One region of the Rhizobium sp. AN80A genome, then DNA from elsewhere that is predicted to be linked to it. Evidence: predicted binding sites of a transcription regulator. Region 1 holds the regulator's gene; the other holds the start of a gene.

Region 1 (4,188 bases):
GGCACCTGGTCGAAACCGGGCGTCTTGGGGCCGAAGCCCTCGAGATACTTCTCCTGGCCGCCGGCGGCGATGGTCGCCAGCGTGCGGCCGTGGAAGGCGCCCTCGAAGGTGATGATGTGGAAACGCTCGGGATGGCCCTTCGAATACTGGTAGCGGCGCGCGGTCTTGATCGCGCATTCCAGTGCCTCGGCGCCCGAATTGGTGAAGAACACCTTATCCGCGAAGGTTGCATCCGTCAGCCGCTTGGCGAAACGCTCCTGGCCCGCGATCTCGTAAATGTTGGACAGATGCCAGACCTTGTCGGCCTGCTCCTTCAGCGCGCCGACGACGTGCGGGTGGCTATGGCCGACGGAGGTCACGGCAACGCCCGCGCCGAAATCGAGATATCGCTCGCCGGTTTCGGTGATCAGCCACACGCCCTCTCCTCGCTCGAACCGCAGCGGGGCACGAGAGTAGGTATCATAAAGCGGCGCGGCTTCAGCCATGGCGCGATCTCCTGTCATTCGCTCAACACTGGCCCGGACTCCGGCTAAAAGCGGGTGCCCGGAAATGAAAAATGCCGCCTTTCGGCGGCGAGGGGCACTATTGTCTTTTCGCAGTGCGATGTCAACAAAACTGAGCTTTTGCCGCATGCGTCAAGCAAGCATCGGGGCGCCGGCGAGCTATCAACAGCTAATGTTGCAGAAATGACTCTACCATCCAGCAAGTTGGGGAAAACCGAGAAATCGATTCGCCGCGATTCAACCGACTCTTGTCACGGAGTCGCCCTCACTCTAGGTTAAAACTCAATTACTAGACTGCATGCGGCGGAACTAGTCACCAAAATCGAGCAAGCGTTTCTTGGTCCGGACACGTCCGTGCCATGGGTGAAGGATTCTGCCTACACCAACGCTAATAAGGCGGAGACAGGGCATGAACTGGACAGACGAGCGCGTTGAAAGACTGAAGAAGCTTTGGGCCGAGGGCCTGAGCGCCAGCCAGATTGCGGCACAACTTGGCGGTGTAAGCCGCAACGCCGTCATCGGCAAGGTCCACCGCCTGAACCTTCCGGGCCGCGCCAAGGCCGGCGGCGCAACGACGGCGACGAGAGCGCCGAAGCGCCCGGCGGCATCCACGCCACGCCCCGCCAGCAACTTCAATTCCGCGCGCATCTCGCCCGCCCGTGCCGTCGCCCGCCCACAGGGTTCGGCGATGCTCAAGGAAGAGATGGACATCGATGCGATCGAGGAAGTTCGCTTCCGTCCGTCCGCCAACGTGGTCGTTCCGATTTCACGCCGCCTCGGTCTCACGGAACTGACCGAGCGCACGTGCAAGTGGCCGGTCGGCGATCCGCTGACCGATGATTTCCACTTCTGCGGCTGCGAGTCCCCGGATACGTCGCCCTACTGCACCTATCACCAGCGCATGGCCTACCAGCCGGTCAACGAGCGCCGCAAGGCAGCCAACCGGGTCGCATGACCCGGAAAGCCGGATAAGGAACACAAGAAAACGGGCCCTCGCGGGGCCCGTTTTTCGTTGGATCGTGAGAACTGGAAGCGCTTACGCTTCCATGGAATAGCCGGCGCCGCGAACGGTGCGGATGACATCCTGCATGTTCGAGAAGTTGAGCGCCTTGCGCAGGCGGCCGACATGCACGTCGACGGTGCGTTCGTCGACATAGATGTCGTGGCCCCAGACGCCATCGAGCAGCTGCGAGCGCGAGAAGACGCGGCCCGGCGACGACATCAGGAATTCCAGCAGGCGGAATTCGGTCGGTCCGAGGCGGACTTCGCGGCTCTTGCGGTGGACGCGGTGGGTTTCGCGATCGAGTTCGATATCGCCGCACTTCAGCAGCGAGGACAGAACTTCCGGCTTGGCGCGACGCAGCATCGCCTTGACGCGGGCAACGAGCTCAGGTGTCGAGAACGGCTTGACGACGTAGTCGTCGGCGCCGGTCGAAAGGCCGCGAACACGTTCGCTTTCCTCGCCACGGGCGGTCAGCATGATGATCGGCAGGCGCTCCGTCTCCGGGCGCATCCGCAAGCGACGGCACAGTTCGATGCCGGATACGCCAGGCAGCATCCAGTCGAGGATCAAAAGGTCGGGCGTGCGCTCCTGCAGCCGGATCTCGGCCTCGTCACCGCGAAGGATGGTATCGACTTCAAAGCCTTCGGCCTCAAGGTTATAGCGAAGAAGCACGCTCAGTGCTTCTTCGTCTTCAACGACTGCTACTCTTGGGATCATTCGTCTCGGTCTCCTGGTGGCGCGGGTCCGTCACGCTTATTCCGTGACCGCGCCGACGGTGTTAGCCGTATCGTCCTTCGGACGCTCGCCTTCCGGCTGGGCGCCGGTTGCCATGTAGTAGATGGTTTCAGCGATGTTGGTGGCGTGGTCGCCGATACGCTCGATGTTCTTGGCGCAGAACAGGAGATGCGTGCAGCTGGTGATGTTGCGCGGATCTTCCATCATGTAGGTCAGCATCTCGCGGAACAGCGAGGTGTACATCGCGTCGATTTCCTCGTCGCGCTCGCGGATCGACTTCGCCTTGTCGGCGACGCGGCTGGTGTAGACGTCAAGCACTTCCTTGAGCTGGACGAGCGCCAGTTCGGCGAGGTGCTCGAGGCCGCGGGCGAGCTTGCGCGGAACGCCGGTGCTCTGGACCGCGATGACACGCTTGGCGGTGTTCTTGCCGAGGTCGCCGACGCGCTCGAGGTCGGCGGCGATGCGGATCGAACCCATGATCTCGCGAAGGTCGGCGGCCATCGGCTGACGGCGGGCGATCGTGATGATGGCCTTTTCGCCGACTTCACGTTCGGCGTTGTCCAGGATCACGTCGTCGGAAATGACCTTCTGGGCGAGCGAGATGTCACCGTTGACCAGCGCCCGGACAGCGTCCGAGACCATCTGCTCGGCAAGGCCGCCCATCTCCGAAATACGGCGGGTCAGGAACTTGAGATCATCGTCATAAGCGGAATAGATATGTGTCGATGCCATGGGGCTTATCCTTGAATGTCCTGAGGTTTACCGGTTTCGGAGATCAGCCGAAGCGGCCCATGATGTAATCCTGGGTGCGCGGATCGTCCGGGTTGGTGAACATCTTGTCGGTGTCGTTCTCCTCGACAAGGTTACCGAGGTGGAACATGGCGGTGCGCTGCGAGACGCGGGCCGCCTGCTGCATGGAGTGCGTGACGATGACGATCGTGTAGGCTTCACGCAGCTCGTGGATGAGTTCCTCGACCTTGGCGGTCGCGATCGGGTCGAGCGCCGAGCAGGGCTCGTCCATGAGGATGACTTCGGGGCTGACGGCGATCGCGCGGGCGATGCACAGACGCTGCTGCTGACCGCCCGAGAGGCCGGTGCCGCCTTCATGCACGCGGTCCTTGACTTCGTTCCACAGGCCGGCGCGCTGCAGGCTCTGCTCGACGATGACGTCCATGTCGGCCTTCGTCTTGGCGAGACCATGGATGCGCGGGCCGTAGGCGACGTTCTCGTAGATCGACTTCGGGAAGGGGTTCGGCTTCTGGAACACCATGCCGACGCGGGCGCGCAGTTCGACGACGTCGATATCCGGATCGTAGATATCATCGCCATCGAGCGTGATCTTGCCGGTGACGCGGCAGTTGTCGATCGTGTCGTTCATGCGGTTCAGGCTGCGCAGGAAAGTGGACTTGCCGCAGCCCGACGGACCGATGAGAGCCGTCACGGTGTTTTCGCGGATGTTCAGCTTCACGTCGAAAAGCGCGCGCTTGTCGCCGTAGTAAACCGAGACGTCTTGGCCGATCATTTTATACGGAATGGTATTCATCTTCTGGTCTAGCGCCTTCTCAACTGCTGCTTCCGTCAACATGTTCATGATGTTTACTCCGTTTACCAGCGGCGCTCAAAGCGACGACGCAAGAGGATGGCTCCGAGGTTCATGACGATCAGGAACAGGAGCAGGACGATGATGGCGCCGGACGTGCGCTCGACAAAGGCGCGTTCGGCTTCGTTTGCCCACATGTAGACCTGCACCGGCAGAGCCGTGGAAGGATCCATCGGGGTGGTCGGCGCATTGGCGACGAAGGCGACCATGCCGATCAGGAGCAGCGGTGCGGTTTCGCCGAGCGCGTGCGCCAGACCGATGATGGTGCCGGTCAGGATGCCAGGCATTGCCAGCGGCAGGACATGGTGGAACACCATCTGCATCTTCGAGGCGCCGAGGCCCAGCGC
Region 2 (4,188 bases), 760 kb from region 1:
GGCACGCGCAGCGCCATGCGCGCCACCAGCCCCGGCGGCGACAGCGTATAGCCCGCCACCCAGTCGACGAAATCGCGCATCTCCTTGGACAGCGGCGGGCAGTCGAACACCTTGGTGATCGGCCGGAGCTTCTTTGGATCGACGCCCTCGTCGCCCCCCTCCCAGACGGCGCCGATCACCTGGCGCGGCCCGAGCGGCACCTGCACCACGGAACCGGGCTCCACCGCCATGCCCTCTGGCACCGAGTAGGAATAGGGCCTGAGCGCCGGCATGGGTACGAGCACCGACACCGTGCGCACGGCGGGCGGCGGCTCGATCGGGCCAAAGAGGTCGGACGAATCTATGCTCATCGGGCGCGACCATGCCCGCAACGACAAAAAAATGAAACCCGCGACATCGCGCTATCAATCGTCATCATCGTCCTCGCCGGCAATGGTGCCGGTCAGCCGCATGCCCTCGATCCAGGTGGCGCCGTTCTCGCGGATCACCTTGCGCGGCCTGACCCCGCAGCGCTCGCGCACGGCTTCCGCCAGCAGCGCCGAGTGGGTGACGACCCACACCTGGCTGCTCTTCGAAGCCGTCGCGATCATGTCCGCCAGCGGCTCCAGCATATCGGGATGCAGGCTCGCTTCCGGCTCGTTGAGCGCGATCAGCGGCGGCAGCCGGTAGGACAGCAGCGCCGCGGCCAGCCCGAGAAAGCGGATCTGCCCGTCCGACAATTCGCGCGGCTGGAACACCCGATGCGGAAAATCGGGAAAGGCGAGCCCGAACGACGCCGTCTCCTCCGGCTCCGGCACCACGAGCCGCGCGCCGCCGAAGGCCGAGGCGACGACGCGGTCGAGATCGACGGTATCCTGCCTGGTGTGCCTCAGCGTCGCGAACACCGCCGCCAGATTGGCGCCGTCCTCGTCCAGCATCGGCCCGGTCACGGCAAGGCAGGGCTGGCGCAGCGGCGAGGCGCGATCGGTGCGGAAACCATGGAAGAAGCGCCAGTTGGCCACCACCCGGCGAAAGGCGGCAATCTCGGGAAAATGCCCGGCATCGCCAAGCAGCGCCATCGCCGTCTCTGATGTCAGCGCCTGGTCCGGATAATCCTGCATGCGGCCCGAGCCATCGCGCACGTGGATGGCGGGCCCCGCCCGCTTCATCATCGTGACCGGCCGCCCGTGATCGACGACCAGCTCCTCGGCCTTCACCTGCGGCTCCAGCGGAAAGCCGGCCGCGGCCTCGGGCGGACGCAGGCCGACCTCGACCCGGTAGCGGAAAGTCACGGCCCGCTCCTCGTCCAGAAGCTCGACCTCGAGCCGCACCCGCGCCGGCCCGTCGCTCTGCTTGCGCGTGCCCGACCACAAGACCGAGAACATGCCGCCCTCGGCCGCGAGCTCGCGCACCAGACGCCCGGTCACCGCCGCCTGCACCAGCTGCAGCGCGCGATAGAGATTGGATTTGCCCACGCCGTTCTCGCCGAGAAACAGCGAGGTCTCCGACAGATCCATGCGGATCGAGCGCAGCGACCGGTAATTCTGGGCGAACATGGAGCGGAGTTGCATGCCCCGCTTTACCCCATCCGCTCAGCGAAATGAATGGGCATCGGCCATCTCGGGCAGGCTTGGCTCGACGAGCGGCTGGAACCGCGCGTCGCCATCCAGCTTCAGCGCCTCGACGGTATGCGTCTCCAGCGCCCTTGTGACGTCGTTGATATCGCCATCAAGATGCTCGACCGGGATCATGTCGCCGATGATGAAATCGAAGCGGTCGCCGCGCTTGTTGAGGAGTTCGTGGAACACCGTCATGTCGCGCAGCTCCGTCGACCACTTGGCGAACCAGTAGAACAGCCCGGAATTGCGCGCCGTCATGTGGACGGGCAGGATCGGCAGATTGTACTTGCGCGCCAGTCCCACGGCGGACGTCTTCCACGGCCGCTCGTTGAGCCGGCCGTTCGCCCAGTAGGCGATCCTCCCGGAGGGAAAAAGCACCGTCGCCTTGCCCTCGCGCACCGCGTGGTTGGTCAGCTGTAGCGTCTCGCGCGCCTTCAGCTTGCTCTTGTGCTCGTCGCGCCATTCGACCGGAATGATCATCTCGGCAAAGCGCGGATTGACGCGCACCGCATCGCGGTTGGCGAACACCATCATATCAGGCCGCCGCGACTTCAACAGGTCGAACACCGCGACGCCGTCGGCGATCCCGGTCGGATGGTTGCTGACGAGAATGAAGCCGCCCTTTTCGGGAATCCGCTCGGCATTGGTCACGCCGATATCGAGATTGAGGAGATCACTCATATACTCGAAGCACTGGAATCCAGGCATGTTGGCGATGTCGTTGGCGAAGGTCATCGCCTTGTTGTAGCGCAGCAGCGTGTAGAGAAACGGCCGCATGACCGGCCACAGCGGGTGGCCAACGATGCGTTGCCCGCGTTCGGCGATCAGCGTGTCGACGATGTGTCCTGGCCTACCTTGGGAAACGAGCGCGATCGTTTCTGCGAACTGTCCGAATGCCGTCGTGGGGTGGCGCCGTGCCATGCAAGATCCTGCCTCGTTGGGAAACCAGTTATCGCGATTATTATGATCGAAGCATGACAGGCACTTGGCCGATGTTAGCGATTCCATAACCGTCCCTCAGGCAAAATTGGCGGCCCGACGGGCAAATTCAAGAGGCGGAAACGTGAATGAACTCCTGATCATGGCCGATGCGCGGCTGATGGCGGAACGTGGCGCCTGGCTGCAAAGCCTAGCCGGCGAACGACGTCTTTCGCAGCACACGCTCGACGCTTACGAGCGCGACACCCGCCAGTTCCTGACCTTCATGACCGGCCATCTCGCCGGCCCGACGACGCTCAAGGACATCGAGGCGCTGCGGCCCGCCGATTTCCGCGCCTTCCTCGCCGCCCGCCGCCGCGACGGCACCGGCGCCCGCTCGCTCGGCCGCAATCTCGCCGGCCTGCGTTCGCTGCTGCGCCATCTGGAAAAGAAGGGCCTGGTGAACGCCGCCGGCGCCGGCGCCATCCGCTCGCCGAAGCAGCCGAAATCGCTCCCCAAGCCGCTCTCCGACAGCCAGGCCGTCACCGTCGTCAGCAACGAGGCGCAGCTGCACGAGGAGCCCTGGATCGCCGCCCGCGACGCCGCCGTGATGACGCTGCTCTACGGCTGCGGCCTGCGCATCTCCGAAGCGCTCGATCTCCTGCCCGGCGACATCGCATCAGGCGCCACGACCCTGCGCGTCACCGGCAAGGGCAACAAGACCCGCCTGGTGCCACTGCTTCCAATCGTCTTCGAGGCGGTCGACAGATACCGGGCGCTTTGCCCCTATCATCTCACCGCCGACCAGCCGCTTTTCCGCGGCGCCCGCGGCGGCAAGCTGCAACAGGCGATCGTCCAGCGCACCATGCAAAAGATGCGCGGCGCCTTCGGTCTGCCGGAGACGGCGACGCCGCACGCGTTGCGCCACTCCTTCGCCACCCATCTCCTGGCCGGCGGCGGCGATCTCAGAACCATCCAGGAACTGCTCGGCCACGCCAGCCTGTCGACCACCCAGGTCTATACGGGTGTGGATGCATCGCGGCTTCTCGACGTTTACGACCGCGCCCACCCCCGGGCGTAATCCTTTGTTAACGTCTTCTCTTAAAGGAATATCATCAGCCGAGCGCGTAAAGCTCGTGCATTACTCCTTGTGACCGGAACACCATCATGACGATTTCGCTCGGCCACCGCAATCCCCGCCTGGTATCCCCGGATCGATCATCGATGCGGCCGGCATCATCGGGCAACGTCGCGCTCTGGCTGATCGCCGCCATTCACGTCCTGCTGGCGGCACTTCTGATCGCCACCCTCGTCTCGGTCTCGCCGGCATCGGCCGCCGATGCGGGCGCCTGCACCGGCCGCAATGTACTCGACGATCTCAAGATCAGCGATCCGGCGCGCTACGAGCAGGTCGTCAGGGAAGGCGATGCGGTGCCGAACGGCAAGGGCATCTTCTGGAAGATCGAGAAGCCCGGCATGAAGCCCTCGTGGTTGCTCGGCAGCATGCATGTGACCGATCCGCGCGTCCTGCAGCTGCCGCCGCGCACCCAGGCCGCTCACGATGCCGCCGACACCATCATCATCGAATCCGACGAAATTCTCGACGAGAAGAAGGCCTCCGCGGCGCTGATGACGAAGCCGGACCTGATGATGTTCACCGACGGCACCACGG

What was found. Region 1 encodes PhoB, which activates phosphate uptake and scavenging genes when phosphate is short. Its sites were predicted from a motif close to TGTCATNNANCTGTCAT; they were not measured.
Region 2: P3R82_RS27170 (1-acyl-sn-glycerol-3-phosphate acyltransferase) is a predicted target of PhoB. The motif match lies at 2,562-2,578, and genes of this name have one in related genera.

What each region holds. Positions count from the first base shown of each region.
Region 1 is NZ_JASJPX010000003.1:2,384,819-2,389,006, forward strand. It holds gene P3R82_RS23440 (aspartate aminotransferase family protein) at 1-485, opposite strand, end outside; gene P3R82_RS23445 (GcrA family cell cycle regulator) at 913-1,458, shown strand; gene phoB (phosphate regulon transcriptional regulator PhoB) at 1,540-2,223, opposite strand; gene phoU (phosphate signaling complex protein PhoU) at 2,260-2,973, opposite strand; gene pstB (phosphate ABC transporter ATP-binding protein PstB) at 3,017-3,832, opposite strand; gene pstA (phosphate ABC transporter permease PstA) at 3,847-4,188, opposite strand, start outside.
Region 2 is NZ_JASJPX010000003.1:3,147,394-3,151,581, reverse strand. It holds gene P3R82_RS27180 (primosomal protein N') at 1-350, opposite strand, end outside; gene P3R82_RS27175 (AAA family ATPase) at 405-1,550, opposite strand; gene P3R82_RS27170 (1-acyl-sn-glycerol-3-phosphate acyltransferase) at 1,572-2,519, opposite strand; gene P3R82_RS27165 (tyrosine recombinase XerC) at 2,662-3,597, shown strand; gene P3R82_RS27160 (TraB/GumN family protein) at 3,741-4,188, shown strand, end outside.